Regions from separate parts of the Arthrobacter sp. PAMC25564 genome, predicted to be linked through region 2. Evidence: riboswitches for the same ligand, from Rfam matches in the RefSeq annotation. Region 2 holds a riboswitch; the other holds the start of a gene.
The links. Region 2 has a riboswitch for glycine ahead of gcvP (aminomethyl-transferring glycine dehydrogenase). Riboswitches for the same ligand answer to the same signal wherever they lie in the genome.
Positions count from the first base shown of each region.

Region 1: another riboswitch for glycine. It lies ahead of gcvP (aminomethyl-transferring glycine dehydrogenase); the one in region 2 lies ahead of gcvP (aminomethyl-transferring glycine dehydrogenase).

Region 1 is NZ_CP039290.1:4,113,787-4,129,509, reverse strand. Features, by position in the region: gene E5206_RS18985 (PucR family transcriptional regulator) at 1-1,219, opposite strand, end outside; gene E5206_RS18980 (MFS transporter) at 1,393-2,769, shown strand; gene speB (agmatinase) at 2,766-3,764, shown strand; gene E5206_RS18970 (GyrI-like domain-containing protein) at 3,987-4,481, shown strand; gene E5206_RS18965 (DUF4193 domain-containing protein) at 4,643-4,948, shown strand; gene E5206_RS18960 (hypothetical protein) at 5,206-5,715, shown strand; gene E5206_RS18955 (DNA starvation/stationary phase protection protein) at 5,916-6,395, shown strand; gene E5206_RS18950 (MFS transporter) at 6,458-8,086, opposite strand; gene E5206_RS18945 (TetR/AcrR family transcriptional regulator) at 8,155-8,694, shown strand; glycine riboswitch at 8,835-8,935, shown strand; gene gcvP (aminomethyl-transferring glycine dehydrogenase) at 9,094-11,991, shown strand; gene gcvT (glycine cleavage system aminomethyltransferase GcvT) at 12,004-13,116, shown strand; gene gcvH (glycine cleavage system protein GcvH) at 13,403-13,786, shown strand; gene glyA (serine hydroxymethyltransferase) at 13,783-15,105, shown strand; gene E5206_RS18920 (L-serine ammonia-lyase) at 15,343-15,723, shown strand, end outside.
Region 2 is NZ_CP039290.1:565,754-581,476, reverse strand. Features, by position in the region: gene gcvT (glycine cleavage system aminomethyltransferase GcvT) at 1-531, opposite strand, end outside; gene gcvP (aminomethyl-transferring glycine dehydrogenase) at 544-3,417, opposite strand; glycine riboswitch at 3,575-3,672, opposite strand; gene E5206_RS02630 (GntR family transcriptional regulator) at 3,793-4,485, opposite strand; gene E5206_RS02625 (5-oxoprolinase subunit PxpA) at 4,592-5,350, shown strand; gene E5206_RS02620 (MFS transporter) at 5,431-6,768, shown strand; gene E5206_RS02615 (5-oxoprolinase/urea amidolyase family protein) at 6,788-8,434, shown strand; gene E5206_RS02610 (biotin carboxylase N-terminal domain-containing protein) at 8,434-10,218, shown strand; gene E5206_RS02605 (HD domain-containing protein) at 10,584-11,264, shown strand; gene E5206_RS02600 (excinuclease ABC subunit UvrA) at 11,315-13,696, opposite strand; gene E5206_RS02595 (IclR family transcriptional regulator) at 13,841-14,635, shown strand; gene E5206_RS02590 (cytochrome P450) at 14,790-15,723, shown strand, end outside.

The sequences.
Region 1 (15,723 bases), 620 kb from region 2:
TCAACCCCAACCACGAAGGGCCTTCGGCATAGCGCACCAGTTGCCTGGCAGCGCCAGTAGTGCCGCCTGCTGTTCCCAACGCCCATAGTGACTCCTGAAGCGCTCTTTGAATGCCGGAAGCGGTGGTCGGGGTACTGACCCCAATCCTGATGCCGGGCGCGACCGCGTGCCGCAAGAGCTCCGCTGAACATTCCGTGGACACCGCGACGTGGAGCCTGTTGAAGTTGCGCAGGCACGCAGTCGCGAAGCCATGACGCCATAGATCCACGTGGACATTGGCCAGATGCTGTCCCTCATCGCTGGACATGGAGACGACCAGAAACTCCTGCGCCGGAATTTTGAATTCGGACAGGCGGCTTTCCAGATCCGTGATCCCGTAACGGCCGTCAAATGCCTGCAGAAGGAACTCGGCACCCAGCCGGAGCCGGTTCTCCAGCCCGAGCACGGTGCGTGACAGCTCCAGACCGAGAACCGTCGCCGCATGGAGCAGAACGATAGCGTCGGGGTGCGGTTCGGACGCCGGGAGGACGACCAGCAGCGCATTGGCGTGCGTTGGAATGTCCATCATGAGGATGTGCTGTTGATCCAGCCGGTGCCACTGGAAATTCTTCGTGGCACCCGATGTCTGCCCGATCAGCGGCTTCAGCTCCTCCGCCAGCTTTGCCGGCAGCGTCTCGCCGTCCGGGTGCCAGGGATGAAGGCAGCGCCGATCCACCACGAACAGCTGCGAATCCAGCTCAGCAGCCACCCCGTGGAGCAGCTTCTGCCAGTGGTTCCCGGCCCCGGCAAACCGCAGAAGGTCATAAATCCTTGCCGTCTGCCGCAGCCTGCGGGATTCCTCCAAATGCGAAGATTCGGCGACCGAGCGGGCAATGGCGATGAACGGCAGGGGATAGGGCACATTGATCACAGGCAATGGGAGGGCATTGCACGCATCCAGGAATTCGGGCAGAAGTTGCGGGGCGTGCATTTTCTCACCGATAGCCAAAGCGCTCGTGCCCGCCCCAACCAGGGCCTGGGCAAGTTCAACCTGTCCGGCGGCATCGGGCGGAATCGACAACCCATTGGTCATCATGATCTCACCGCCGGTCACCCACTCCCACAGCCGCGGAAGATCCGAGGTGTGCGCCCATGTGATGCGGTTCCCCAGGCCCTCGGAACCTGCAATCAGGCTTAGGCCCAGCTGAGGCTCAGCCAGCAGTTCGGCAACGGTAATCACGACCGGGGGCTCCTTCGTTCGGTAAGGGTAGCGGCCTAGACGATTTTATACAGATGTATAGACTCCTTCGTCATTTGTATCCAATTGGCGAATATGCCACGTGATACCGGTCACCCATGATTAAGTCACTTACTTCCCGCTCAACGAAGAGCATTCACGAGAGAGGGTTTGCAATGAGCGCAACGAGCAATCTCATTGATGACGCCCCACTTACAAATTTCCACAAGAAGCTGACCTTCTTCGCCTCAGGCGGTCCGTTTATCGACGGCTACGCGCTGTCAATCATCGGTATCGCCCTGATTACGATGACCCCGAGCCTGCACCTGAGTACCGTGGAAATCGGGCTGATCGGTGCGGCCAGCCTGGTTGGCATCTTCTTCGGCGGGGCCGTCTTCGGGTGGCTGACGGACAAGATCGGCCGGCACAAGATGTACATCGCCGACCTTATCGCCCTGGCCCTGTTCTCCGCCCTCAACGGCTTCGCGACCGAGGTCTGGCAGGTTGTTCTCTGCAGGTTTTTCCTCGGTATGGCCATCGGCGCCGACTACCCGATCGCTACCTCGCTGCTCGCCGAGTTCCTCCCGAAGAAACACCGCGGCCGTCTCTTGGGTGCCACCTTCGTGGTCTGGGCGATCGGCGCCGCAGCTGCCTACGCCGTCGGATACCTGCTCCGCGACACGGGGCCGGACGTCTGGCGCGTCATGGTTGCCAGCCCGGCGGTCTTCGCCATCATCACCCTGCTGTTCCGGCTCGGTACCCCGGAGTCCCCGCGCTGGCTGCTCTCCCGTGGCCGCCGTGACGAGGCAGACGCCGTCATCAAAAAGGTCTACGGCCAGCAGTATGGGCTCGCCGACATCGCCTCGGACAGTGAAGGTCCTGCAAAGCAGGGCAGGTTCCTTGACATCTTCAGGGGCCAGGCCTGGAAGCGCACACTCTTTGTCTCCGTCTTCTGGACAGCCCAGGTCATCCCGCTCTTCGCGGTTTACACCTTCGCGCCGGACCTGCTGGCATCCATGGGCATGACAGGTGACGCCAACCTTTACGGCGGATCCTTCCTGATCTCCATGCTTTTCGTCGTCGGCGGCGTCCCCGGGCTCTGGCTCGTCGAGAAGATCGGCCGCCGCAGGCTGCTCTTGTGGAGCTTCGGCATCATCGTGGTGGCCCTGGCCATCCCGGCCTTCATCCCGAATGTCCAGGCCGCACCGCTCTTCATCGCCCTGGCCATCTTCGCCCTGGCCTCCGGCGCCTCCAGCTTCCTCGAGGTGGTCTACCCCAACGAACTCTTCCCCACAGAGGTCCGCGCCACCGCCGTGGGATTCGGCACGGCAATCAGCCGCGTTGGCTCCGCGGCCAGCACCTACCTGATGCCGGTGGCCATCCTCAGTTTCGGCGCCGCAGGCTCGCTGCTCATCGGCGCCGTCATCTCCCTGGTCGGGCTGCTGGCGACCTTCCTCCTTGCGCCGGAAACCGCCAACAAATCTCTCGCGGAACTCACCACCGAAAAAAGGCCGGCAACCCCGGCAACCATCAAAGAAGGATCACTGCTATGACCACGCACAAGCCAATCGGCCCCGTCGACGCAACGAAGGTACCCCGCTATGCCGGTCTTGGCACGTTCGCCCGGCTGCCTCAAATCGACCGGGTGCCGGACTACGACATTGCAATCGTCGGGGTGCCGTTCGATGGCGGCACGTCCTTCCGCCCCGGCGCCCGTTTCGGGCCCGCCGCTGTCCGTGAAGCATCCCGGCTGCTGCGCCCCGGCTACCACCCGGAGCTCGACGTCGAGCCCGTGTACGAAGCCCAGGTGGTGGATGCCGGCGACATCGCCTGCACCCCCTACGACATCACCCGCGCCGTCCGCGAAATCGAAGAGCAGGCACGGCCCCTGATCAGCAAGGAGAAGAGACTCATCTCCATCGGTGGGGACCACACCATCGCTTTGCCGATGCTGCGGGCCCTGAACCAGGTCCACGGACCGGTTGCCCTGCTCCACTTCGACGCGCACCTGGACACCTGGGACACCTACTTCGACCAGCCGATCACCCACGGAACCATCTTCCGCCGGGCCTTCGAAGAGGGCCTGCTTGTTGAGGACAAGTCCATGCACGTGGGTATCCGTGGCCCGGTCTATGACCGTGACGACTTCCTGCGCGACCACGAGTTCGGGTTCCAGATCATCCGCTGCTCGGATTTGGACGTCATCGGCGTCCCGGCCGCAATCCAGAGGGTCAAGGAGCGCCTGGGCGACACCCCGGTCTACGTCTCCATCGACATCGATGTACTGGACCCCTCCTACGCTCCAGGCACCGGAACCCCCGAGATGGGCGGCCTGCATTCCCGCGAGTTGCTGGCCCTGCTGCGCGGCCTCAGCGGGGTCAACATCGTGGGAGCCGACGTGGTCGAGGTCGCACCGGCCTACGACCATGCAGACATCACCACCCTGGCAGCAGCCACCCTGGTCTTTGACCTTCTGGGGCTGATGGTGAACCGCTCCAAAGGCGCATCCATCATGGGCGACAAAGTCTTGGAAGTCGCCACCGTTTAGGCATGCCTGGCACTGCATGCCACCGGACCTCCGGTGGCATGCAGCGGCAGCGGTAATGGCCCCAGAGGAGTTCCCGCCTTCCCTGGCGTCGCCGCCACCGGGGTCGCTGCCTGGCACGGAGCGTGCCGGTCCTCTGCTACAGGCTGTCTGCGAATGACCCGGGCCCCGCGCCGGGACGTAAGGCCCTAGACCGCGGAATCCCGACGGCGGATTCTTGGCGGTATGAGTGAATCGAACGCGGAATCGAGACCGGACATCAAGTCCAGCCAACTCAAGGAACAGCCCACGGCGGTGGTGCGCGAGACCGTACCGATGAACGCCCTGCGCGACTTCTTCAGCCGTGCCTTCGGGGCGGTGATGGGTGCGGTGCAGCAACAGCATGTCCAGTTGGCCGGCCCGCCGTTCGCGCTGTACCGGGGTATGCCGACCGACGTCGTCGACGTCGAGGCCGGCTTCCCGCTGGCTGCCCCGTTCACACCCGCGGGCGGCGGGGACACGGGGGTGAGCGCTGGATCGCTTCCCTCAGGCCACGCCTACGAGGCGATGCACATCGGTCCCTACGAAAAACTCCAGCAGACTTACGGGGCGATCCAGGCACGCATGCAGGCCGACGGCGTGACCCCGGGAGAGGCGATGTGGGAGTACTACCTCAGCGACCCCGCAGCCGAGCCGGACCCCTCAAAGTGGAAGACGCTCGTCGTCTGGCCGGTGGCCTGAAACCGGCGGCGGACACGCCGAAGTGCGTAGCATCTGCGGGTCCGGACGACGCATAGGGCAGGTTTGGGACCACTATTCTCCAACTGGGTGCATAATGTCCTAAACTGCTTCACTGAGGTGCCTGAAATGGCGCTGCGCAGCAACGAAAGTGAACCCCCGAAATGGCTACCGATTACGACGCCCCACGCAACAAATCAGAAGAAGAATCTCCCGCCGAATCGCTGGAGGCGCTTCAGGCTTCCCGTGGCGGCGGTGCCCAGACGGCTGTTATCGACGTCGACGAGAACGACACGGCCGAAGGCATCGACCTTCCGGGTGCGGACCTGTCCGGCGAAGAACTGACCGTCGTTGTCGTTCCCGAGCAGTCCGATGAATTCACCTGCTCCTCCTGCTTCCTGGTCCGTCACCGGTCCCAGGTCGCCCGTGAAAAGAACGGCATGAAGTACTGCCGCGACTGCGAAGGCTAGGAATCCTCCCGCGTGTTCCAGCTTCACGGCGTTGCGCGCGTCACAGCAAGGAAGCGCGAAGCGCCGGGCCCGCAAGGGTGCCGGCGCTTCGCCGTTCCTAACGGTTGGGCGCCGAACCCGGCGCAGCCCTCGCCAGCAGGCGCCCGCACTCCTAGGCTTAGACTGTCTGGTCGCTTCAGGGGATGGCCCGTTTGGAGGAGATCCAAGTGAGGAAGATCCGGTTTAACAAGATCCACGTGTGGCTCGCCGCCGTGTTGATGGCCGTGGGCCTGGGGCTCCTGGCGCCGGGGCCGGCCGTCGCGGACTCATACTGCGGACTGGTGTGGGGCTCACTGGCCAAGACGGATCCCGCCATGAGCCAGGCGAAGGTGACTAACGTCCGCACTGGCCAGCACTACTGTTTCGACCGGCTTGTCGTCGACCTCAATGGAGCGGCGGCAGGTTACACCGTCCGCTACGTCCCCCAAGTGGTGCAGGACGGTTCCGGGCTCCCGGTCCCGTTGCGGGGCCAGGCGTTCCTCCAGTTCACGGTCAATGCTCCCGCGTACGACGACAGCGGCAAGCCCACCTACAACCCCGTGGACAAGAACGAACTGAGCAACGTGGCCGGTTACCAGACTTTCCGGCAGGTGGCATGGGCGGGCAGCTTCGAGGGGTACGCCAGCCTCGGACTCGGGGTCCGGGCACGGCTGCCGTTCCGGGTGTTTACCCTGGCCGGCCCCGGTGCAGGGTCACGGCTCGTGATCGACGTCGCGCACTTCTGGTGACGCCGGCGCCGGGTTTCTGGCAGGGCGGACGACGGCGGTCCTGCCAGCGGCGCGTCGTCCTGAAACCGCACCGCCTGAACCTTCCCGGGAACACAAGTAAGGCTACTTAGTAAGCTGACGGAGAAATTCCACCGGGACCGTCGCACGCCGGTTGTCCGCTGGGGTAGCGTCTGGGGTATCGGACCTACCCAGGAGGATTCATGAAAGCATCACCGACTCTGACGAACAACCTGCAGGCAGTTCTCGCGGACCTGATTGAACTTCACATCCAGGGCAAGCAGGCGCACTGGAACATCGTAGGCACGAACTTCCGGGACCTTCACCTGCAGCTGGACGAGATCATCGACGCGGCACGTACCTTCGCGGACGACATGGCAGAGCGCATGCGTGCCCTCCACGCGCTGCCGGACGGCCGCAGTGCGACGGTCGCCAAGTCCACCTCCCTTGCCGAATTCCCGGCAGGCCTGATCACCACCAAGGACGCCATCGAGCGGATCGTCGCAGCCCTTGAGGCGGCCGTCGGCACGATGCGCAAGGTCCACGACGAGGTGGACGAAGAGGATCCCACCACGGCGGACCTGCTGCACGCCTTCATCGCCAAGCTGGAGCAGTTCGCCTGGCTGGTAAACGCGGAGACCATGAAGGCCTCGGCCAGCGTCACCACCCCCGACAGCAAGTAGCACCGCTACCTCGAGGGCAGTTGGGCGTCCGACGCCGGGTTCCACCCGGCGTCGGACGCTGCTTAACGTGCCGTGGGCACCTTGCGGAGGACGACGGCGGCGAGGACGGCGGCCCCCGCCATGAGGACCAGCGCGATGGCGGCCGTGACATGGACGCCTGATTCGAAGGCGGCACGGGCCGCGACCGTCATGGCGTCTGCCAGGGGAGACGGCAGGGTTTGGGCCAGCTTCACGGCACCCGCGAGCGTCTCGCCTGCCTGCGCGGTCGCGTGCCCGGTTGCCTGCTCCGGCGCCAGCTCTCCCAGGCCGGCGGGAAGCTGGAGGTTGCGCTGGTAGGAAGCGGTCAGGATGGAGCCGAGAACCGCCGTGCCCAGCAGGGAGCCCACCTCGTAGCCCGTCTCGGAAATCGCGGCGGCCGCCCCGGATTTCTCCGCCGGGGCCGCGGCCAGAATCAGGTCGTTGGAGATGGTTTCCGCGGCGCCGACACCGAGGCAGAGGATCAGCAGGGCAGCCAGCAGGAGCCCCGGCCCGTGGCTGTGGTCGCCGAAGGCCACCAGGAAGTAGCCCGCCGCGCCCAGCAGCAACCCGCCGGCCACCACGAAGCCGGGCCGGACCCGGCGCACCAGCGGCACCACCAGCAGGCCCGCCACGACAGTGGCAATGAGCGCCGGGACCATGGCGACACCGGACTCGGAGGGGGACTGGCCCTCCAGTAGTTGCAGGTGCTGGGCCAGGAACAGGATGAAGCCGTTGTAGGAGAACAAGGCCAGGACATTGGCGGTAATCGCGGTGCTGAAGACCTTGTTGCCGAAGAGGCTGACATCCAGCAGTGGCGACGTCCGGCCTCCGGGCACCTGGTGCCCCTGCTCCTTGAATCTGTGCAACAGGGCCCGCTGTCGCCGGATGAAGATGTAACCCATGAGCAGGCCGAAGCCAATGGCGGCGAGGGGCTCCGCGGCCAGGCCGTGGGTGGCCAGGATCTTGATGCCGTACACCACGGGAACCATCACCAGCAGGGACAGGACGATGCTGGGAAGGTCCACCCGGCCAGGATCCGGGTCGCGTGATTCCGGGATCAGTGCCGGGCCGAGAACCAGCAGCGGCAGGATGATCGGCACCGCCACCAGCAGCACGGCACCCCACCAGAGGTGCTCCACGAGCCACCCGCCGAGGATCGGGCCGAGGGCGGCGCCGCCGGAGAAGCCTGCCGCCCAGATGGCCACGGCCAGCCGGCGTCGGTTGGGCTCCGGGAAGATATTGCGGATCAGGGAGAGGGTGGATGGCATCAGCATGGCGCCGAAGAATCCCAGCCCTGCACGGCCGGCGATCAGCCATTCTGCGCTGGGAGCGAAGGCGGTGGCCGCCGAAACCGCGGCGAAGCCGGTGCTGCCGATAAATAGCAGTCTGCGGCGGCCGATCCTGTCGCCCAGGCTCCCCATCGCCACGAGCAGCCCGGCCAGGACGAGTGGATAGGCGTCGACGATCCAGAGCAGCTGGACGCCGGAGGCGTCGAGGCCGCGGGCGATGGCGGGCAGCGCGAAGGTCAGCGCTGTGTTGTCCACCGCCACAAGCAGGACCGGAGACATCAGCACGGCGAGGGCCAGCCAGTCGCGCCACAGTGTGCGGGGGCCAGCGGGAATGAGGGTGCCGGTGTTGCCGCCACCAGCCGGGGTGAAGGATGTGGTGCTCATGATAATAACTATACCGTCCAGACGGTATAGTTAAGAAACAGGTCCCGGCACCGGGCATGATAGGAAACATGGCCAGAAAACCCGTCGCCCGCGAAGCCGTCCTTGATGCCTTTGAATCCCTCCTGATCGAAGAGGGTGAGCGGGCCGCGACGCTGGACGCCGTCGCACGGCTGGCCGGCGTCTCCAAGGGCGGACTGCTCTACCATTTCCCGAACAAAGAGGCCATGATCGGCGTGCTGCTCGAGCGGTTGGACCGCCTCCTCGCCGAGGATCTCGATGCCATGGCGGCCGCGCCGGAAGGTGCCGGGGCATACTTCATCAAGTCCTCCGTCTGGGCGGACACCCCACTGGACCGGGTCTTCGTGGCTGCCACCCGGTTGGCGGAAGTCGCCCACGAGGAGACCCTGCACCGCTTCGCCGCCGTCCAGGCCCGCTGGCTGGAACTGCTGGCAGCCGACGTCGGCCCCGGCATGGCCAAGGCTGTCCTCTATATGGGTGACGGGCTGTACTTCAACGCCATGCTCGCCCGAGGCCCCGGCGGGCCGCTGCCCGAGGTGCGCGGCGACGTCGAAAGCCTGCTGGCCGCCGTCGAACGGTTGCGCGGCTGAGCCGCGGTGAAAGGGTTCCATCTGTCCGATGCCGCCCCCGGCGTAACCCGGCGGCCGGCGCCTGTCTCCAGTTTGCGGACGCGGGCGGAGCGTAGGACAATGGAGCCTGTGACTGTTGTCACGGCAACTGAATATGCCTTTGATCTGCGGCGGGAGAGTCCTGCAAGTGTGGGTGCAAGCAGGCGCCGTAGGAGCAAATCCTCCCCAGGAATCTCTCAGGCCCACGTACCGCCGCGGCAAGGCAACTCTGGAAAGTAGCAGGCATGTCCTCTGGCATGCCTTGCTCACCGACGGTGCAAGCGGCGCCCTGCGAAAGCACGGCTGCGCGGAAACTCTCAGGTCCAATACAGAGCGGGGAGGAACCCGAATCAATGTGGCGTACCCTGCGCTCACCTAGTTATGGAGTTCCTTGTGACTGTTACCCCAGCCTCCACGTCCTTCGTTGACCGGCATATTGGCGCGCGCCGCCAGTCTGACGTCGACGCCATGCTGAAGGCCGTCGGCTACGACACCGTCGATGCGCTGGTGGACACCGCCGTTCCGAAGGACATCCGGCAGGACTCGCCGCTGGCTCTCCCCGAAGCCCTCAGCGAGGTCGAGGTCCTTGCGGAGCTGCGCAGGATTGCGTCCAGGAACAAGACGGCCGTGCAGATGATCGGCCAGGGCTACTACGACACGGTCACGCCTGCGGTGATCCGCCGGAACATCCTGGAGGCCCCGGCCTGGTACACCGCCTACACCCCGTACCAGCCGGAGATCTCGCAGGGCCGGCTCGAGGCGCTGCTGAACTTCCAGACCATGGTCCAGGACCTGGTGGGCCTGCCGATCGCGAACGCGTCCCTGCTGGATGAAGCAACCGCCGTGGCCGAGGCCGTGCTGATGATGCGCCGCGCCAACAAGAACAAGGAAGCCCACGACGGCAAGACCGTCCTGGACGCCGACTGCCTCCCGCAGACCATCGCGATCGTCAAGGGCCGCGCCGAGGCCCTGGGCTTCGAGGTTGAGGTCGCGGACCTGTCCCAGGGCCTGCCGGAGGGCGTCATCAACGGCATTGTCCTGCAGCAGCCCGGCGTGTCCGGCCGGGTGTTTGACCACTCCGGCGTGATCGCGGAGGCCAAGGAACGCGGTGCGCTCGTCACGGTCGCCGCCGACCTGCTCGCCCTGACCCTGATCACGCCTCCGGGTGAGCAGGGCGCCGACATCGCCGTCGGTTCCTCCCAGCGTTTCGGTGTCCCGTTGTTCTTCGGCGGCCCGCACGCGGCCTACATGGCGGTGGCGAAGGGCCTGGAGCGGTCCATGCCGGGCCGCCTGGTCGGCGTGTCCAAGGACAACGCCGGGATGCCCGCGTACCGCCTGGCCCTGCAGACCCGTGAGCAGCACATCCGCCGCGAGAAGGCCACGTCCAACATCTGCACCGCGCAGGCGCTGCTGGCCATCGTGTCCTCGTTCTACGCGGTCTACCACGGCCCGGATGGCCTGAAGGCCATCGCCGAGACCACCCACGGCCACGCCAGGACGGTCGCCGCCTCGCTGAAGGCCGCGGGCCTTCACGTGCTGCACACGTCCTTCTTCGACACCGTCACCGTGTCCGTCCCGGGCAAGGCCGCCCGGGTCATCGCCGCCGCCGAGGCCAAGGGCATCAACCTGCGCGCCATTGACGCGGACACCATCGGCATCTCCACCGATGAAGCCACGACGGCGGCTATCGTCGCCGACGTCGTCGCCGCCTTCGGCGCCAGCGTCGCGGACACTGCACCCGGTAGCCCCGAAGGATTCGGCCTGGAAGCCTCCGTCGAACGTACCTCCGAGTACCTGCAGCACCCGGTGTTCAACACGCACCGCTCCGAGACCCAGCTGCTGCGTTATATCCGCCGGCTTTCGGACCGTGACCTGGCGCTGGACCGCACCATGATTCCGCTGGGTTCGTGCACGATGAAGCTGAATGCCACCGCGGAGATGGAAGCGATTTCCTGGCCGGAGTTCGCCTCCATCCATCCGTTCGCCCCGGACTCCCAGACCGCCGGCTGGCGTGAGCTGATCGAGGACCTCGAAGCCCAGCTGACCGAGATCACCGGCTACGACCAGGTCTCCATCCAGCCGAACGCCGGTTCCCAGGGCGAGCTCGCGGGCCTGCTGGCCATCCGCGGCTACCACCACTCCCGCGGCGAGGCCCAGCGCAACATCTGCCTGATCCCGGCCTCCGCGCACGGCACCAACGCCGCGTCCGCGGTCCTGGCCGGCATGAAGGTCGTTGTGGTCGCGACGTCCTCGGACGGCACCATCGACCACGCCGACCTCACGGCCAAGATTGAGCTGCACAAGGACGCGTTGGCCGCCATCATGATCACCTACCCGTCCACCCACGGGGTCTACGACGCCGACGTCCGGGAGGTCTGCGACGCGGTGCATGCCGCCGGCGGCCAGGTCTACGTGGACGGCGCCAACCTCAACGCGCTCGTGGGCCTGGCCCAGCCGGGCCAGTTCGGCGGCGACGTCTCGCACCTGAACCTGCACAAGACCTTCTGCATCCCGCACGGCGGCGGCGGACCCGGCGTCGGCCCGGTCGCGGCCAAGGCCCACCTGGCACCGTTTATGCCCGGTGACGCGAACAAGGCAGCGCACGAGGCAGGCCACGGCGTGGCCATCAGCGCCTCCCGTTTCGGCTCCGCCGGTGTCCTGCCGATCTCCTGGGCGTACGTGAAGCTCATGGGCGCTGAAGGCCTGACCGAGGCCACCAAGTCCGCGCTCCTGGCGGCCAACTACATCGCGGCCCGGTTGAACGAGTACTTCCCGGTCCTGTACACCGGTGAGGGCGGACTCGTGGCGCACGAGTGCATCCTGGACCTGCGCGAACTGACCGCGAGGACCGGGGTCACGGCCGAGGACGTGGCCAAGCGCCTCATCGACTACGGCTTCCACGCCCCCACCCTGGCATTCCCGGTGGCCGGGACCCTGATGGTGGAGCCCACCGAGTCCGAGGACCTGGCCGAGATCGACCGCTTCATCGACGCGATGATCACCATCCGCGCCGAAATCGACCAGGTCGCCAACGGTGACTTCACCGTCGAGGACAGCCCGCTGCGCAACGCACCACACACCGCGGCCGCCGTCGTGTCCTCCGAGTGGAGCCGTGACTACTCCCGCGAGCAGGCCGTCTTCCCGGTCCACCACCTCAAGCAGGACAAGTACTTCCCGCCCGTGGGCCGGATCGACGGCGCCGCCGGGGACCGCCACCTGATCTGCTCCTGCCCGCCCCTCGAAGACTTCGAGGACCACTCCGACGACGCCGCGAACTAAGGACAGCCAGAAATGACTGAGAACTACACGGCTCTCTACGAAGAGCACAAGAAACTCGGGGCCTCCTTCACCGACTTCGGTGGCTGGCAGATGCCGCTGAAGTACAGCTCCGAGCTGGCCGAGCACCACGCCGTCCGCAAGTCCGCAGGCTTGTTCGACCTCTCCCACATGGGCGAGGTCTGGGTCACCGGCCCCGAAGCCGGCGCGTTCCTGGACTACGCCCTGGTCGGGAAACTCTCCGCGATCGCGGATGGAAAGGCCAAATACTCGCTGATCTGCAACGAAGACGGCGGCATCATCGATGACCTCATCAGCTACCGTTTCGGTGACGAGAAGTACCTGGTGGTCCCCAACGCCGGCAACGCCAAGGTCGTCGCAGCTGCCCTGGCCGAGCGCGCAGCGAACTTCGACGTGACGGTGGAGGACGCCTCCGCGGCGACCTCGCTGATCGCCGTGCAGGGTCCCAAGGCCGAGGCCATCTTGCTCAAGCTCACCGATGAGGCCCAGCACGCGCTGATCACCGAGCTGAAGTACTACGCGTTCAACGAGCTCACCGTGGCCGGCCACGACGTCATCCTGGCCCGCACCGGTTACACCGGCGAGGACGGCTTCGAGCTCTTTGTACCGAACGACGGCGCCGCTGACCTGTGGGCAAAGGTCGCCGAAGCAGGGGCCGAGTTCGGCATCATCCCGTGCGGCCTCGCCTCCCGCGACTCGCTCCGGCTCGAAGCCGGTATGCCGCTGTACGGCAACGAGCTTTCGCTTGAGCGGTCACCGTTCGACGCCGGCCTGGGCCCGGTTGTGGCGCTCAAGAGCAAGGAAGGCGACTTCGTGGGCCGCTCCGCGCTGGAAGCAGCCAAGGAAGCCGGTTCCAAGCGCAAGCTGGTGGGCCTCAAGGGCCTGGGACGCCGGGCCGGCCGCGGCCACTACCCGGTCCTCAAGGACGGCAACGTCGTCGGCGAGGTGACCTCCGGCCAGCCCTCACCCACCCTCGGCTACCCGGTCGCGATGGCCTACGTCGACGTCGCCTTCACCGAGCCGGGCACCGCCCTGGACATCGACCTCCGCGGCAAGGCAGAACCCTTCGAAGTCATCGCCCTGCCGTTCTACAAGCGCCAAAAGTAGCTCAGCTGCTGTCACCGGTCCCCGACTCCGGGACCGGCAGGCCGCAGTTTTCACGCGTGCTCGCTCGTTCCTCGCTTAGACGCACGCTTTCGAAAACCGCGGCCGGCAGGCCCCTCGAGGACGACTCGCCTTTCGGGGAACTGAAGAGATCCCGACCAACGGGAACCGGCGGCTTCGAAAGCCGAAGGTGCTGGGGATGTCCCGCCGCCCAACCCGGCCACGATCGTTCTGTAACCCAGCCACAATTGATTTACCCCACGACTTTTCAAACGCTAAGGAAAAACATATGAGCAAGGTAGCTGCTGAACTGAAATACTCCGCCGAGCATGAGTGGGTTGCCGCTGATGGGTCCGGGACGGTGGGGATCGGTATTTCGGCTGTGGCCGCGGAGGCTTTGGGCGACATCGTGTATGTGGACCTGCCCGAGGTCGGTGCCACGGTGACCGCTGGCGAGACCTGTGGTGAGATCGAGTCCACCAAGTCCGTTTCGGATCTGTATGCCCCGGTCACGGGCGAGGTCACCGAGGTCAATGACGGCGTCGTCAGCGATCCGGCCCTGATCAATTCCGATCCGTACGGTGCGGGCTGGCTGTTCAAGGTCACCGTCGAGTCCGAAGGCCCGCTGCTGTCCGCTGAAGAGTACGCTGCAGCCAACGGCGGCGAGCTGTGAGCGCGGCAGGCACCAGCACTGTTTTTGAGCAGGTGGTTTCCCGGTCCCTGGATGCGGACCTGTCGGTCCTGGATCCGGAGATCGCGTCCCGGATTGATGCGGAGCTGGGCCGCCAGCGTGACGGGCTGGAGATGATCGCCTCGGAGAACCACACCGCGGTGGCTGTGATGCAGGCGCAGGGTTCGGTGCTGACGAACAAGTATGCCGAGGGGTACCCGGGCAAGCGGTACTACGGCGGCTGCGAGCACGTGGACGTGATCGAGCAGCTCGCCATTGACCGGGTCAAGGCCCTGTTCGGCGCCGGGTTCGCGAACGTGCAGCCGCACTCCGGCGCGCAGGCCAACGCCTCGGTGATGCACGCGCTGATCAAGCCCGGGGACACGATCATGGGCCTGAACCTGGCCCACGGCGGGCACCTGACGCACGGGATGAAGATCAACTTCTCCGGCAGGCTCTACACCGTGGTCCCGTACCAGGTCCGCGAGGATGACCACCGGATTGACATGGCCGAGGTGGAGCGCCTGGCGCACGAGCACCAGCCCAAGCTGATCGTGGCCGGCTGGTCCGCGTACGCCCGGCAGCTGGACTTCGCGGAGTTCCGCCGGATCGCCGATCTGGTGGGCGCGTACCTGATGGTGGACATGGCGCACTTCGCCGGCCTGGTGGCCGCCGGGCTGCACCCGTCCCCGGTGCCGCACGCGCACGTCACGACCTCCACGACGCACAAGACCCTCGCCGGTCCGCGCGGCGGGATCATCCTGAGCAACGACGCGGACATCGCGAAGAAGATCAACTCCGCGGTGTTCCCGGGCCAGCAGGGCGGGCCGCTGGAGCACGTCATCGCCGGCAAGGCGGTGGCCTTCCAGATCGCGGCCTCGGCGGAGTTCAAGGAACGCCAGGAACGCGTGCTGGCCGGTGCGAGGATCCTGGCCGGCCGCCTGGTCCGGGACGACGTCACCGCGAAGGGGATCTCCGTGGTCTCCGGCGGCACCGACGTCCACCTGGTCCTGGTGGACCTGCGCGACTGCGAGCTCAACGGGCAGGAAGCCGAGGACCGTCTGGCCGCGATTGACATCACCGTGAACCGCAACGCCGTGCCCTTCGACCCGCGCCCGCCGATGGTCACCTCGGGCCTGCGGATCGGCACCCCGGCCCTGGCCACCCGCGGCTTCGGCGAGGCTGCCTTCGCCGAGGTCGCGGACATCATCGCCGAGGCCCTGATCGCCGACGCCGGCGCGGACCTCTCCGGCCTGCGCACCCGGGTGCAGGCCCTCGCCGCCGCCCACCCGCTCTACCCCTCGGTTGCCAACCTCGGCTGATGTCATCCCGGGACTGATCTCTTTTTGGGTCGGCTCCGGCGCCGGCGGACCGGACTTTTCACGCGTGCCCGCTCGTCCTCCCCACCGTCTCCCTAACCTCGCAAGCTCGGCCAGGGAACCCGGACGGTGCGGGCCCTGGCTTAGACGCACGCTTTCGAAAAGCCCGGCCCCGCCGGCCCCTCGAGGGCAGCTCACCCACCGCTCCGTCCGCACACCTATCCAGTAAGGAACCCGGCTATGGCTGTTGGCGTCTTTGATCTTTTTTCCATCGGAATAGGGCCCTCCAGTTCACACACGGTGGGCCCGATGCGGGCTGCTGCGGTGTTCGCCGAGGAACTCAGGGCCTCCGGGGTGCTGGAGAAGGTGGCGTCGCTGCGGGTTGACCTCTACGGTTCCCTCGCGGCAACGGGCCATGGCCACGGGACCATGACGGCGATCCTGCTGGGCCTGGAGGGTTTCCATCCCGAAAAGATCCTCCCGGAGGAGGTCGAGGACCGCCTCGCCGCGATCGCCGGGACCGGGACCCTGCAGCTGGCCGGTGCCCTAGCCCTGCCGTACGGGGTGAAGGACATGGTCCTGCGGCCGCTGACGATCCTGCCGCGGCATACCAACGGGATG
Region 2 (15,723 bases):
GAACGCGTAGTACTTCAGCTCGGTGATCAGCGCGTGCTGGGCCTCATCGGTGAGCTTGAGCAGGATGGCCTCGGCCTTGGGACCCTGCACGGCGATCAGCGAGGTCGCCGCGGAGGCGTCCTCCACCGTCACGTCGAAGTTCGCTGCGCGCTCGGCCAGGGCAGCTGCGACGACCTTGGCGTTGCCGGCGTTGGGGACCACCAGGTACTTCTCGTCACCGAAACGGTAGGTGATGAGGTCATCGATGATGCCGCCGTCGGCGTTGCAGATGAGCGAGTATTTGGCCTTGCCGTCCGCAATGGCGGAGAGTTTCCCGACCAGGGCGTAGTCCAGGAAAGCGCCGGCTTCGGGGCCGGTGACCCAGACTTCGCCCATGTGGGAGAGGTCGAACAAGCCTGCGGACTTGCGGACGGCGTGGTGCTCGGCCAGCTCGGAGCTGTACTTCAGCGGCATCTGCCAGCCACCGAAATCGGTGAAGGAGGCACCGAGTTTCTTGTGCTCTTCGTAGAGAGCCGTGTAGTTCTCAGTCATTTCTGGCTGTCCTTAGTTCGCGGCGTCGTCGGAGTGGTCCTCGAAGTCTTCGAGGGGCGGGCAGGAGCAGATCAGGTGGCGGTCCCCGGCGGCGCCGTCGATCCGGCCCACGGGCGGGAAGTACTTGTCCTGCTTGAGGTGGTGGACCGGGAAGACGGCCTGCTCGCGGGAGTAGTCACGGGCCCAGCCGGTGCTGACGACGGCGGCCGCGGTGTGTGGTGCGTTGCGCAGCGGGCTGTCCTCGACGGTGAAGTCACCGTTGGCGACCTGGTCGATTTCGGCGCGGATGGTGATCATCGCGTCGATGAAGCGGTCGATCTCGGCCAGGTCCTCGGACTCGGTGGGCTCCACCATCAGGGTCCCGGCCACCGGGAATGCCAGGGTGGGGGCGTGGAAGCCGTAGTCGATGAGGCGCTTGGCGACGTCCTCGGCCGTGACCCCGGTCCTCGCGGTCAGTTCGCGCAGGTCCAGGATGCACTCGTGCGCCACGAGTCCGCCCTCACCGGTGTACAGGACCGGGAAGTACTCGTTCAACCGGGCCGCGATGTAGTTGGCCGCCAGGAGCGCGGACTTGGTGGCCTCGGTCAGGCCTTCAGCGCCCATGAGCTTCACGTACGCCCAGGAGATCGGCAGGACACCGGCGGAGCCGAAACGGGAGGCGCTGATGGCCACGCCGTGGCCTGCCTCGTGCGCTGCCTTGTTCGCGTCACCGGGCATAAACGGTGCCAGGTGGGCCTTGGCCGCGACCGGGCCGACGCCGGGTCCGCCGCCGCCGTGCGGGATGCAGAAGGTCTTGTGCAGGTTCAGGTGCGAGACGTCGCCGCCGAACTGGCCCGGCTGGGCCAGGCCCACGAGCGCGTTGAGGTTGGCGCCGTCCACGTAGACCTGGCCGCCGGCGGCATGCACCGCGTCGCAGACCTCCCGGACGTCGGCGTCGTAGACCCCGTGGGTGGACGGGTAGGTGATCATGATGGCGGCCAACGCGTCCTTGTGCAGCTCAATCTTGGCCGTGAGGTCGGCGTGGTCGATGGTGCCGTCCGAGGACGTCGCGACCACAACGACCTTCATGCCGGCCAGGACCGCGGACGCGGCGTTGGTGCCGTGCGCGGAGGCCGGGATCAGGCAGATGTTGCGCTGGGCCTCGCCGCGGGAGTGGTGGTAGCCGCGGATGGCCAGCAGGCCCGCGAGCTCGCCCTGGGAACCGGCGTTCGGCTGGATGGAGACCTGGTCGTAGCCGGTGATCTCGGTCAGCTGGGCTTCGAGGTCCTCGATCAGCTCACGCCAGCCGGCGGTCTGGGAGTCCGGGGCGAACGGATGGATGGAGGCGAACTCCGGCCAGGAAATCGCTTCCATCTCCGCGGTGGCATTCAGCTTCATCGTGCACGAACCCAGCGGAATCATGGTGCGGTCCAGCGCCAGGTCACGGTCCGAAAGCCGGCGGATATAACGCAGCAGCTGGGTCTCGGAGCGGTGCGTGTTGAACACCGGGTGCTGCAGGTACTCGGAGGTACGGAGCACTGCTTGGGGCAGGTCAAAGCCCTTCGCGTCGACAACCGGACCGGCACCGAAGGCGACGGCGATGGCGGAGAGGACCTCCGTCGTCGTGGTTTCATCAGCGGAGACGCCGATGGTGTCGTCGTCGATGTGGCGCAGGTTGATGCCGCGTGCTTCGGCGGCGGCGATGACCTTGGCGGCCTTGCCCGGGACGCGGACCGTGACGGTGTCGAAGAAGGTCCCGGTGACCAGTTCGCGGCCGGCGACCTGAAGGGTGGTGGCCAGGCTGCGGGCGTTGTTGTGGACCCTCTCGGCGATGGCCTTCAGTCCGTCCGGGCCGTGGTAGACCGCGTAGAACGAGGACACGATGGCAAGCAGCGCCTGCGCGGTGCAGATGTTGGACGTGGCCTTCTCGCGGCGGATGTGCTGCTCGCGGGTCTGCAGGGCCAGGCGGTACGCGGGCATCCCGGCGTTGTCCTTGGACACGCCGACCAGGCGGCCCGGCATGGACCGCTCCAGGCCCTTCGCCACCGCCATGTAGGCCGCGTGCGGGCCGCCGAAGAACAACGGGACACCGAAACGCTGGGAGGAACCGACGGCGATGTCGGCGCCCTGCTCACCCGGAGGCGTGATCAGGGTCAGCGCGAGCAGGTCGGCGGCGACCGTGACGAGCGCACCACGCTCCTTGGCCTCGGCGATGACGGCGGAGTGGTCGAAGACCCGGCCGGACACGCCGGGCTGCTGCAGCACAATGCCGTTGATGACGCCCTCCGGCAGGCCCTGGGACAGGTCCGCGACCTCAACCTCGAAGCCCAGGGCCTCGGCGCGGCCCTTGACGATCGCGATGGTCTGCGGGAGGCAGTCGGCGTCCAGGACGGTCTTGCCGTCGTGGGCTTCCTTGTTCTTGTTGGCGCGGCGCATCATCAGCACGGCCTCGGCCACCGCCGTTGCTTCATCGAGCAGGGACGCGTTCGCGATCGGCAGGCCCACCAGGTCCTGGACCATGGTCTGGAAGTTCAGCAGCGCCTCGAGCCGGCCCTGCGAGATCTCCGGCTGGTACGGGGTGTACGCGGTGTACCAGGCCGCGGCCTCCAGGATGTTCCGGCGGATCACCGCAGGGGTGACCGTGTCGTAGTAGCCCTGCCCGATCATCTGTACAGCCGTCTTGTTCCTGGACGCAATCCTGCGCAGCTCCGCAAGGACCTCGACCTCGCTGAGGGCTTCGGGGAGAGCCAGCGGCTTTGCCTGGCGGATGGAGTCGGGGACGGCAACGTCCACGAGGCCATCAACGCTGTCATAGCCGACGGTCTTGAGCATGGCGTCGACGTCAGACTGGCGGCGCGCGCCAATATGCCGGTCGGCAAAAGCGCTGGATTTGGATTGAACGGTCATGAGGAACTCCATAATTCAGGTAGCGCAAAAGCGCCACGATGATTCGGGTTCCTCCCCGCTCTGTCTGGGACCTGAGAGTTTCCGCATTGCCCGCTGTCGCAGGACGCCACTTGCACCGTCGGTGAGTCCGGTCTCCCGGACTGCTTTCCAGAGTTGCCTTGCCGCGGCGGTACGTGGGCCTGAGAGATTCCTGGGGAGGATTTGCTCCTACGGCGCCTGCTGAATGTACCGGCAGGACTCTCCCGCCGCAGATCATAAGCACGATCACTTGTCAGTGATACGCCTCACAACTTAGCCGAAGTTTGGGCGGCACGCAACAGACCGCGAAATCACACCGACTATTACGCCCACCTCAGCCCACAGCACATCCGGCCCTCACTCCCCGTGGACGGCGCTCTGCTTCGCCTCGGACCGGTCCAGATACGCGAGGAGCAGGTCACCGGCACGGTCCAGTTCGCTGGCCTCCAGTGCTGCGCAGATTTCCTCGTTGTCGCGCAGGTAGCCGCGGTAAAAGTCCGCCTCCAGCGTCGCCTTATGGAAGAAGAGCCGCATTTCGGCCAGCACCTGGGACATGATGGTGTCCAGCCGCCGGCTCCCGGCCAGCGCCACGATGGCGCCGTGGAAATGCTGGTTTGCGTTTCCGAGCGCCTCGTCGTCGTTGACGGCCGCCGCTGCGCGGCCTTCCTGCACCGCCGCCCGGACCGCAGCGATGCGCTCGGGGCTGCCGCCGCCGCGGATCGCACTGACTTCGATCGCCCGGCGCACGGTGTAGACATCGTGGATATCGCCGGGTTCCAGGCTCGCGACAAACACCCCGCGGTTGGGATGCCGGACCACAAGGCGTTCGGCGGCGAGTTCGGCAAACGCCTCGCGGACGGTATTGCGGGAGACGCCCAGCTCCTCCGCAATCGCTGATTCCGTCAGCCTGGTACCCGGGAGCAGCCTTCCCTCCGCCAACTGCAGGCGCAGTTCAGCGGCCACCCGGTCCGCCACCGAGGGGACCGCGACGCGGAGGCGTGCGGCGGCGCCCAGGGTTACCCCCGGGGCGGGGGCTTCGGAAGTCGTCATGCCCCGAATCTACACGATTGTCACATCGTGGAATCGAAGGATTGTTGAACAATCAGAGTTTTTGGTACATCCTAGATAGGGGCCCATCAATGAGACGAGGATCACAATGGCAACCATCGACCTGAACAGCGACGTCGGGGAGTCCTACGGACGCTGGAGCCTGGGCGACGACACGGCAATGTTCCGTTCCGTCACGAGCGCCAATGTGGCCTGCGGTTTCCACGCCGGGGACCCGTCCGTGATCCGCCGGACCTGCCGTGAAGCGGTCGCCGCAGGCGTAATGATCGGCGCCCACGTCGGCTACCGCGACCTCGCCGGCTTCGGCCGCCGGTTCCTGGATATCGACCCGAACGAGCTGGCGGACGACGTCGTCTACCAGATCGGCGCGCTGCAGGCCCTGGCCGCAGCCGAGGGCGGCAAGGTCAGGTACGTGAAACCGCACGGCGGTCTGTACAACGCGATCGTCGCGCACACCGCGCAGGCGAAGGCCGTCGTCGACGCCGTACGGTCCGTCGACCCCAACCTCCCCATCCTGGGCCTGCCGGGCTCGGAAGTACTCCGGCTGGCCGAGGCCGCCGGGCTCCGCGCGGTGACCGAAGCCTTTGCAGACCGGGCCTACAACCCGGACGGCACCCTTGTTTCCCGGACCCTCCCCGGAGCCGTCCTGATGGATCCGGCGCTGGTCACCGAGCATGTCCTCCGGATGGCCGCCGATTCCGCCGTCCGCACCATTGACGGCTCCATCCTGAAGATCCGCGCCGAGAGCATCTGCGTCCACGGCGACTCCCCGGGAGCCGTCACCATGGCTGCCGCGGTGCGGAAGGCGCTCTCCGACGCCGGCATCATCACCGCCGCCTTCGTCTAAGCCGCACGCGCCCCCCGGCGCCCCCGCACGTCACCCACCAAGCAGCAACAGGCAGCACCCGCACACCTGGAGGAACAGTCATGACCGCAGCACACCCGGCCACCCCGGCCACTGCCAAGAGGAGGCTGCCGCCCGGCGCCCTGAAGGCCTACATCGCCAGCCTCACCGGCACCTCGCTGGAGTACTACGACTTCGCGATCTACTCCGTGGCCTCGGCCCTCGTATTCCCCAAGATCTTCTTCCCCGGCAACAACGAGTTTGTCGGCCTCCTGCTCTCCTTCTCCGCGTTCGCCGTCGGCTACCTGGCCCGCCCTATCGGCGGCGTCATCTTCGGCCGGCTCGGTGACAAGATCGGCCGCAAGCAGGTCCTCGTCGCCACCCTTATGCTGATCGGTGCCGCCACTGTGCTGATTGGCGTGCTTCCGGATTACTCGGTCATCGGCGTCGCAGCCCCCATCCTGCTGGTCCTGTTGCGGCTGGCCCAGGGCATCGGCGTCGGCGGCGAATGGGGCGGTGCCGTCCTGCTGTCCAGCGAATTCGGCAACGCCAGCAAGCGCGGCTTCTGGTCCTCGGCAGCACAGATCGGGCCGCCCGCCGGAAACCTGATGGCCAATGGCGTCCTGGCGCTGCTCGCCGCCACCCTGACCAACACGGAATTCCTGTCCTGGGGCTGGCGCGTGGCCTTCCTGGCCTCCGCCCTGCTGGTGGTCTTCGGTCTGCTGATCCGGCTCAAGCTGGAGGAAACCCCCGTATTCAAGGCCATCCAGGCCCACGGTGAGGCGCCGAAGGCCCCCATCAAAGAGGTCTTCACCAAGGAACCCCGCGCCCTCGTGGCCGCCGCGCTGTCCCGTGTCTGCCCCGACGTGCTGTACGCCCTCTTCACCGTCTTTGTGGCCGTCTACGCCACCAAGGAACTTGGCATGACCACGGGCAACGTGCTCGGCGCCATCCTGATCGGCTCCGCGTTCCAGCTGGGGCTGATCCCCGCGGCCGGCGCCCTCACGGACCGCTTCAACCGCCGCCTCGTCTACGGCATCGCGGCCGCCGGCACCGCCGTGTACATCCCGCTGTTCTTCCTGATGATCCAGGGCAGGTCCGTCCTGATGCTGACCATCGGCGTCGTGATCGGCCTGGCCTTCCACGCCTTCATGTACGGTCCGCAGGCCGCCTACATCACCGAGCAGTTCCCGGCCCGGCTGCGCTACGCCGGCAGCTCGCTGGCCTACACCCTCGCCGGTGTGATCGGCGGCGCCGTCGCACCGCTGATCTTCACGGCCCTGTACGCCGCCACGGGCAACTGGTACCTGATCGCGGGCTATCTCCTGCTGGCCTCCGTGGTGACCGTCGTAGGCCTGGCCCTCGGCCGGAACCCGCAGACCCAGGAAGAAGAGCGGCTCCTGCAGGAAGCCCGAGCCTGAGGGCGCGGTAAAACGGATGATGGAGTCAGCAATGGAAGCCTTGACCGTGCACAAGGTCCGCGCCGTGCGGGCCGTGGGAACACGCGCGGTGCTCGCCGAGCTCTCCGGCACCCAGGATGTGCTGGCCCTGCAGTCGCTGCTCCTCGGGAAGCCGCTGCCGGGCCAGCTGGACGTGCTGGCCGCGGCCCAGACGGTCCTGGTCACGGCCGACTCGCCGGCCTCGGCCCGGCGGATCGCCGCCCGACTGCTGCAGCTCGACCTCACCGCTCCCGTCCAGCGTGACGGCGAACTGGTTGTCATCGACACCGTGTACGACGGCGAGGACCTCGCCGAAGTCGGCAGGCTGACCGGCCTCAGAACCGAGGGCGTGATCGCAGCCCATTCCGGCCAGCTCTGGACCGTGGCCTTCGCCGGTTTCGCGCCCGGATTCGGGTACATGGTGGGGGAGACCCAGCAACTGGAAGTGCCCCGTCGCAGCTCCCCGCGCACCGCCGTCCCGGCGGGCTCGGTGGCTCTGGCCGGGAACTATTCGGCCGTGTATCCGCGCAGCTCACCCGGCGGCTGGCAGCTGATCGGCCGGACGGGCGCGAAGATGTGGGACCTGGGCCGGGAGCAGCCCGCACTGGCCGCCCCCGGTCACCGCGTGCGGTTCCGCGCGGTCCGGGACGTTGTGGCACTGGTGCCGGAACACCCGGCCCAGCGTGCTGCTCCGGAGGCGGCTTCGGGCCTGCGGGTTCTCTCGCCGGGGCTGCAGAGCCTCGTCCAGGACCTTGGCCGGCATGGCCATTCGGCCCTGGGCGTCTCCACCGCCGGCGCGTTGGACCGTGCCTCACTGCGCCGTGCCAACCGCCTCGTCGGCAACGCGCCGTCGGCGGCCGCGATCGAAACCGTGGCCGGGGGACTCAGGGTGCAGGCCTTCGGGGACCAGGTCATCGCCGTCGCCGGGGCGCCGTCCGAGCTGATCATTGAGTCGCCGTCGGACTCCGGGCCACTGCGCACGGTGCCGGTGGCCACGCCCTTTGCCCTGCTCGAGGGGGAAATCCTGAGCATCGGTGCGCCGGCAAGCGGCTTCCGCAGCTACCTCGCCGTCCGCGGCGGCGTGGATGCCGCCCCGGTGCTGGGCAGCCGCTCCACGGACACCATGTCCGGGATCGGCCCCGCCCCGCTGGCCGCGGGGCAGCTGCTTGCCGCCGGTGGCGAGGCCGAATCCGGCGTCGTCGGACACCCGGAACTGCAGCCGGACTTCCCTGGCTGCGGGGTGACCGTGCTCGACGTCGTCCCCGGCCCGCGCGCCGACTGGTTCGACCAGGCGGCGCTGGACTCCTTCACCGGGCAGGAATGGGAAGTGACGCCGCAGTCCAACCGGGTGGGCATGCGCCTGCGGGGCACCCCGCTGCAGCGCAACCGCCAGGGCGAACTGCCCAGCGAGGGGACCGTGGCGGGCGCCCTGCAGGTCCCGCCGGAGGGGCTCCCCGTACTCTTCCTGGCCGACCACCCGGTCACCGGCGGCTACCCGGTGATCGCCGTGGTGGTCGACTCCCAGCTGGATCTCGCCGCGCAGGTCCCCATCGGCGGCACGATCCGCTTCCGCTGGGCGGCCTCCGAAAAGAGCACGGCCCCATCCAACACCGTAAACACCACTTCCGAACGAAAAGCGAGTAACTGATGCGCAAGGTCCTGATCGCCAACCGTGGCGAAATCGCGGTCCGGATAGCCCGGGCCTGTGACGACGCGCAGCTGGCGTCCGTCGCCGTGTACGCGGACATCGACGCCGACGCGCTGCACGTCTCCGCCGCGGATGAAGCCTTCAGCCTCAACGGGAACGCCCCGGCGGACACCTACCTGAACATCCCGAAGCTGCTCGCCATTGCCGCCGTAGCAGGGGCGGACGCCGTCCACCCCGGCTACGGTTTCCTCTCCGAGAACGCGGACTTCGCCCAGGCCGTCCTCGCCGCCGGGCTGACCTGGATCGGGCCGAGCCCGGACGCCATCCGCCTGCTCGGCAACAAGATCACCGCCCGCGACGCGGCCCTCCGGGCCGGCGCCCCGCTCGTGGCCGGGAGCGACGGCCCGGTGGAGACCGCCGCGGAGGCCCGGGCCTTCGCCGAACAGCATGGCCTGCCGATCGCCATCAAGGCGGCCTTCGGCGGAGGCGGCCGCGGCATGAAGGTGGTCCGCGGCCTGGACGAGGTCGAGGAAGCCTTCGACTCCGCGGTCCGCGAGGCCGTCGCCGCCTTCGGCCGGGGCGAATGCTTCGTTGAGCGCTACCTGGACCGCCCGCGCCACGTCGAGGCGCAGGTCCTGGCCGACGCGCACGGCAACGTCGTCGTCGTCGGAACCCGCGACTGCTCGCTCCAGCGCCGGCACCAGAAGCTCCTGGAGGAGGCCCCCGCACCGTTCCTGACGGAACGACAGACCCGCCAGATCTACGACGCCGCCAAAGCCGTCTGCCGGGAGGCGGGCTATTCCGGAGCCGGCACGGTGGAATTCCTCGTCGCGGCCGACGGCACCGTCGCGTTCCTTGAGGTGAACACCCGCCTGCAGGTGGAGCACCCCATCACCGAGGAGACCACCGGGATCGACCTCGTGCAGGAACAGTTCCGCATCGCCGCGGGGGAGCCGCTGCGCTTCACCGAAGACCCGGCGCCCCGCGGGCACTCTTTCGAATTCCGGCTCAACGCCGAGGACGTCGGCCGCGGCTTCCTCCCCTCGCCCGGGACCATCACCGGGTTCTCCGGCCCCACCGGCCCGGGAATCCGGCTCGACACGGGGGTCCGTTCGGGCTCCTTCGTGGCGCCGCAGTTCGATTCCCTCCTCGCGAAGCTCATTGTCACCGGCGCCGACCGCCAGCAGGCCCTGCGCCGGGCCCGCCGGGCACTGGCCGAGATGAGCATCACCGGGGTGGCGACCGTGCTGCCGTTCCACCGTGCGGTGCTCGAATCCCCGGACTTCACCTCCGAAACCGGCCTGGGCATCCACACCCGCTGGATCGAAACCGACTTCGCGGACAGTATCTCCATCCCGGCCGACCCGGGCTACGGCACCACGGCGCCCGACGGCGAACGCCGCACCATCACCGTCGAGGTGGACGGCCGCCGTCTCGCCGTCGGGCTTCCCGCTGAGCTGCTGGACGGCTGGGCACGCTCCGGCGGCGCTGTTCCGGCCGGGGTGCCGTTACATCCGGCGTCCGACGGCGGCGCTGCCGCAGGCGCCGCTTTGGGCATAGAGGACCTTGACCCGGAGGAGTTGCGCGCGGACATGGCCGGGACCGTGGTGAAGTGGCTCGTTGAGCCCGGCGCCGAGGTGTCCGCCGGCGATCCCGTCGTTGTGCTGGAAGCGATGAAGATGGAAACCCAGGTCTCCGCGCACCGCGACGGCACCGTCACGGGTGTCCGCGCGGAAGCCGGCGGCGTGGTTGCAGCGGGCGCGGTGCTCGCGCTGATCGGGTAATGGCCGATCGGACAGCCGCGGCCCGGAGCCGCCGTCCGGTCCTTCACGCAGAAGGGGTCCGGCCGGTACGGAACCGGACGGACCCCTTATCGGCGTGGGGGTGCCGCTATCCGATGTGGCCCGACAGGGCGACAAGGACGCCCGCCGTCGGCGCTGGCCACGGCCGCGGGTCCGGGGTCCCGGGTATTCCCCGTTGCCCTTGGTTGCAAGGCCAGCGCAGCGTTCCGGGGACTGCCGGGACATTGGCCGCACTATTTTCGGCCCGGGCCGGCCCGGCCCTTTCCGCCCGGCGTTTTCCGCTGGCCGGTTCCGCTGGACGGAAGCGCCGGCTTGCCCGCGCCCTCGTGGGAGGGCAGGCTGGCAGGATGACCAAACTGCAGCCTGCTGCCAACCACTCCGGCCTGGATGCCTCCGCGGGAATCGAGGCGGAGCCCGACGGTGTCATCGCCCTCGACCCGGTGTTGGCCGCCCTCTGGGAGCTCGCCGCACCGTTCCTGAAGGTGCGGGACAACGACGCCCATACGCTCTACGCCTTCGGGCTCGCCCGCGCCCTGCTGGACGCGCACCCGGAGGCGGACGCCGCCGTCGTCCTTCCTGCGATCATGCTGCACGACATCGGCTGGTCGCAGGTGCCGCCGGCGGAGGTCCTGCAGGCGATTGCCCCCGGCGGGGGCAGGCCGGACCTGGTGCTGCTGCACGAGAAGGAGGGTGCCCGGCTGGCCGCCGGCATCCTTGAACAGGCCGGGTACGACGCCGCGAAGGTGCCGGCCATCCTGGCCATCATCGACGGCCATGACTCCCGGCGCGAGGCCCTCTCGATCGAGGACTCGATCGTCAAGGACGCCGACAAAACCTGGCGGCTCAGCCCCCACGGCATCGACACCGTGATGGACTGGTTCGGCCTGGACCGCGGGCAGGCCCTCCGCCTCTGCAGCCAGCGCGTCCACGGTCACCTGTTCACGCCGGAAGCGCGTGCCATGGCGCGGGCGCTGTCCGCGCTCGAATCCGTGACCCTGTGGCCGCAGCGGCAGGTGCTCTTGCGCTGAAGGGAACGCTCGAAACAGACGGGCAAACCCGGTGCCCGCGAGGGCCCCAGTCAGGTGCCGACGTAGGCCGCCAGGTGCTCGCCGGTGAGGGTGGACCGGGCCGCGACGAGGTCCGCGGGGGTGCCCTCGAAGACGATCCTGCCGCCGTCGTGCCCGGCGCCGGGGCCGAGGTCGATGATCCAGTCGGCGTGCGCCATGACCGCCTGGTGGTGCTCGATGACGACGACTGACTTGCCGGAGTCGACGAGCCGGTCGAGCAGGCCAAGCAGGTTCCGGACATCGGCGAGGTGCAGGCCGGTGGTGGGCTCGTCGAGGACGTAGACGTCACCCTTCTCGGCCATCTGGGTGGCCAGCTTGACGCGCTGCCGCTCGCCGCCGGACAGTGTCGTGAGCGGCTGGCCGAGGCTGAGGTAGCCGAGCCCGACATCCACGAGCCGGTCAAGGATCTTGTGCGCCGCCGGCGTACGGGCCTCTCCCTCGCCAAAGAACACCTCGGCCTCGGTCATCGACATTGCCAGTACCTCGGCGATGTTGCGGCCAGCCAGCTTGTATTCCAGGACTGACGCCAGGAACCTCCTGCCCTCGCAGTCTTCGCAGGTGGACTCGACGGTGGCCATAACGCCCAGGTCGGTGAAGATGACACCCGCACCGTTGCACGTGGGACAGGCGCCTTCCGAGTTGGAGCTGAACAGCGCCGGCTTCACGCCGTTGGCCTTCGCGAACGCCTTGCGGATCGGCTCGAGAAGGCCTGTGTACGTCGCAGGGTTGCTGCGCCGCGACCCCTTGATGGCACCCTGGTCGATCACCACAACACCGTCGCGGCCGGCCACGGAGCCTTGGATCAGCGAGCTCTTGCCCGAGCCCGCCACCCCGGTGACGACGGCCAGGACCCCGAGCGGGATGTCGACGTCGACGTCCTTGAGGTTGTGCGTCGATGCGCCACGCACCTCGAGCGCGCCCGAGGGCGTGCGCACCGTCGCCTTAACCGTGGCGCGGTCGTCGAAGCGGCGGCCCGTGATGGTGTCACTGTCCCGCAGCCCCTCGACGGTGCCCTCAAACACGACCTCGCCGCCCTCAGTGCCTGCGCCCGGGCCGAGGTCAACGACGTGGTCAGCGATGACGATGGTCTCCGGTTTGTGCTCGACGACGAGCACCGTGTTGCCCTTGTCCCGCAGCTGCAGCAGCAGCTGGTTCATCCGCTCGATGTCATGCGGGTGCAGGCCGATCGTTGGCTCGTCGAAGACGTAGGTGATGTCCGTCAGGGACGAGCCCAGGTGCCGGATCATCTTGGTGCGCTGGGCCTCTCCCCCGGACAGGGTGCCCGCAGGCCGGTCGAGCGAGAGGTAACCCAGCCCGATTTCGGCGAACGACTCAAGCAGGTGCCGCAGGCCTTTGAGGAGCGGCGCGACCGAAGGCTCGTTGAGCCCGCGGACCCAGATGGCCAGGTCGCTGATCTGCATCTCGCACAATTCGGCGATGTTCTTGCCCTGGATCTTCGAGGACCTGGCCTCCGGGCTGAGCCGCGTGCCGTTGCACTCGGGGCAGGCCTGAAACGTGATGGCGCGCTCCACGAACGCCCGGATGTGCGGCTGCATCGCGTCGACATCCTTGGAGAGCATCGATTTTTGGATCTTCGGGATCAGACCCTCATAGGTGAGGTTGATGCCCTCCACCTTGATCTTGGTGGGCTCTTTGTAGAGCAGGTCGTTCAATTCCCTTTTGGTGTACTTCGCGATGGGCTTGTCCATGTCGAAGCCAGCGCCGCTGAAGATGCGGCCGTACCAGCCGTCCATGCTGTATCCGGGGATCGTGAGCGCACCCTCGCTGAGCGACTTGCTGTCGTCGTAGAGCGCAGTGAGGTCGAAGTCCGAGACCGATCCCATGCCCTCGCACCGCGGACACATACCGCCAAGGTAGACGGCGTTTTGGACGACGCTTTTCTCCACCCTGCCGCTCTTCTCGGTGCTCATCACCCCGCTCGCCTTCCGGGTCGGAACGTTGAAGGAGAACGCCGTGGGGGGCCCCACATGCGGCGATCCGAGCCGGCTGAAGAGGATCCGGAGCATGGCATTGGCGTCGGTGGCGGTGCCGACCGTGGAGCGGGGGTTGGCGCCCATCCGCTCCTGGTCGACGATGATTGCGGTCGTCAGGCCTTCGAGGATGTCGACGTCGGGCCGTGCCAGTGTGGGCATAAAGCCCTGCACAAAGGCGCTGTAAGTTTCGTTGATCATCCGCTGCGATTCCGCGGCGATCGTGGCGAACACGAGCGAGCTCTTACCCGAGCCGGAGACGCCGGTGAACACCGTCAGCCGGCGCTTCGGGATCTCGACGCTGATGTCCTTGAGGTTGTTCTCGCGCGCACCCTGCACGCGGATCAGCTCGTGGCTGTCGGCGGGATGCGGCGATGCCGGCGTCGTGGTGGTGATGTCCATGGCGCGATCATACTAGTGGCGGGCCGGCCCGTTCCTGATCGACGGCGGGAAGCGGACTAGACTACTAGACTCGGATCCGGGCTGCCAGCTGGCCCGGTTGACGGCCGCATCCGGGCGGTAAAACCCTGCGACAAGGAGGTCAGGATGGCCGGCGGCAGCCGCGAACCCGGCAGGACCGTGACCTCGAAAGTCCTCTCCATCCTGGAAGCCTTCGAAAAGTCGCGGGGTGCCCTCAGCCTGACCGATATCGCGGAAAAATCCGGGCTGCCGCTGAGCACCGCGCACCGGCTGGTCACTGAACTGGCGGACTGGGGCTTCCTCACGCGCCAACCCAACGGCCGCTACCAGCTTGGGATCCGCCTCTGGGAGCTCGCCCAAAACACCGGCCGGCAGCTCCGCGATGCGGCCCGCCCCTATGTCCAGGACCTGTTCTCGCTCACCGGCGAAACCGCGCACCTGGCCGTCCGGGCCGGCCACGAGGTGCTCTACATCGACCGCGTCTACGGCTCCAAGCGGGTGCCCCGCGCCGGCCGGGTCGGCGGCCGGCTGCCCATGCACGCGACCGCCGTCGGGAAGGTCATCCTGGCCTTCGAGGAGGACTGGGTCCGGGACGCGTACCTGAACCGGCAGCTGGAGCGGCATACTGCGCATACCCACGTGGACCGCAAGCGGCTGGCCGCGGAACTGGCGCAGATCCATGAGCAGGGCTACGCGACCACCCTGGAGGAAGTCCGGCTCGGCTCCTGCTCCATCGCCGTCCCGGTCTTCCACACCGGCAGGATCGGCGCCTCGATCGGCCTGGTGCTGCCCACGAACCAGGCCGCCACGATGACCCGGCACCTGCCGGTCCTGAAGGGCATCGCGGCCCAGATCGAGCGGGCCACGGCCCGGATCCCGCTCGAGACGCTGCTGGGCAGCAACGTCGCGGGGACGGACTGAGCCAGAGTCCCCGCCCCACAAGGACGGAAAGAAACTGACTTCCACTCAGTGGAAGCGACCACTGCCATTCCGAGGTGATGGGGGCCACACTGATGACTAAGAACCCCCGGCATGCACAGCCGCCGCCGGCGGGACCGAACACCAAGGAGCCCAGATGTCATCGTCGACTGAAACGGCCGGCCGCTGTCCCATTGGGCACGGCGCCGAAGCCCCCGCCGGGCACCACGGCTACGAGCCGTTCCAGATGAAGGATCCCTTCCCCGCCTACGCCGAACTCCGGGCCGAGCAGCCCGTCATGTTCGACGAGCGGATCGGCCTGTATGTCGTCTCCCGCTATGACGACATCAAGGCCGTCTTCGAAGACTGGGAGACCTTCTCCAGCGAAAACGCCCAGGCCCCAGTCCGCGAACGCGGAGCCGCGGCCAAGAAGATCATGGAAGACGGCGGCTTCACCGCCTACTCGGGCCTGTCCGCCCGACGCCCGCCGGAGCACACCCGCATCCGCGCGGTCGTCCAGAAGGCCTTCACGCCCCGCCGGTACAAGGCGCTCGAACCCTTCATCCGGCAGAACGTCGTCGAACTCCTCGAGAAGATGCTGGCCCGCCCGGAACACCGCGGCGACATGGTCAAGGACCTCGCCTACGACGTCCCCACCATCACCATCCTGACCCTCATCGGCGCGGACGTCTCCCAGGTGGACACCTTCAAGCGCTGGTCCGACTCCCGCGCCGCGATGACCTGGGGCGACCTGTCCGACGAGGAGCAGATCCCGCACGCCCACAACCTCGTGGAGTACTGGCAGGAGTGCCTGCGCCTGGTCAAGGTCGCCCACGAGGAAGGCGGCGACAACCTCACCGCGGACCTGGTCAAGGCGCAGCAGGAAGGCGCCGAGATCTCGGACCATGAGATCGCCTCCGTCCTCTACAGCCTGCTCTTCGCCGGGCACGAGACCACCACCACGCTGATCTCCAACGCCCTGCGCGAACTCCTGGGCCGCCCCGAGCAGTGGAAGCAGCTCGTCCAGGACCCCAAGAAGATCCCCGCCGCGATCGACGAGGTCCTGCGCTACGCCGGCTCGATTGTCGGCT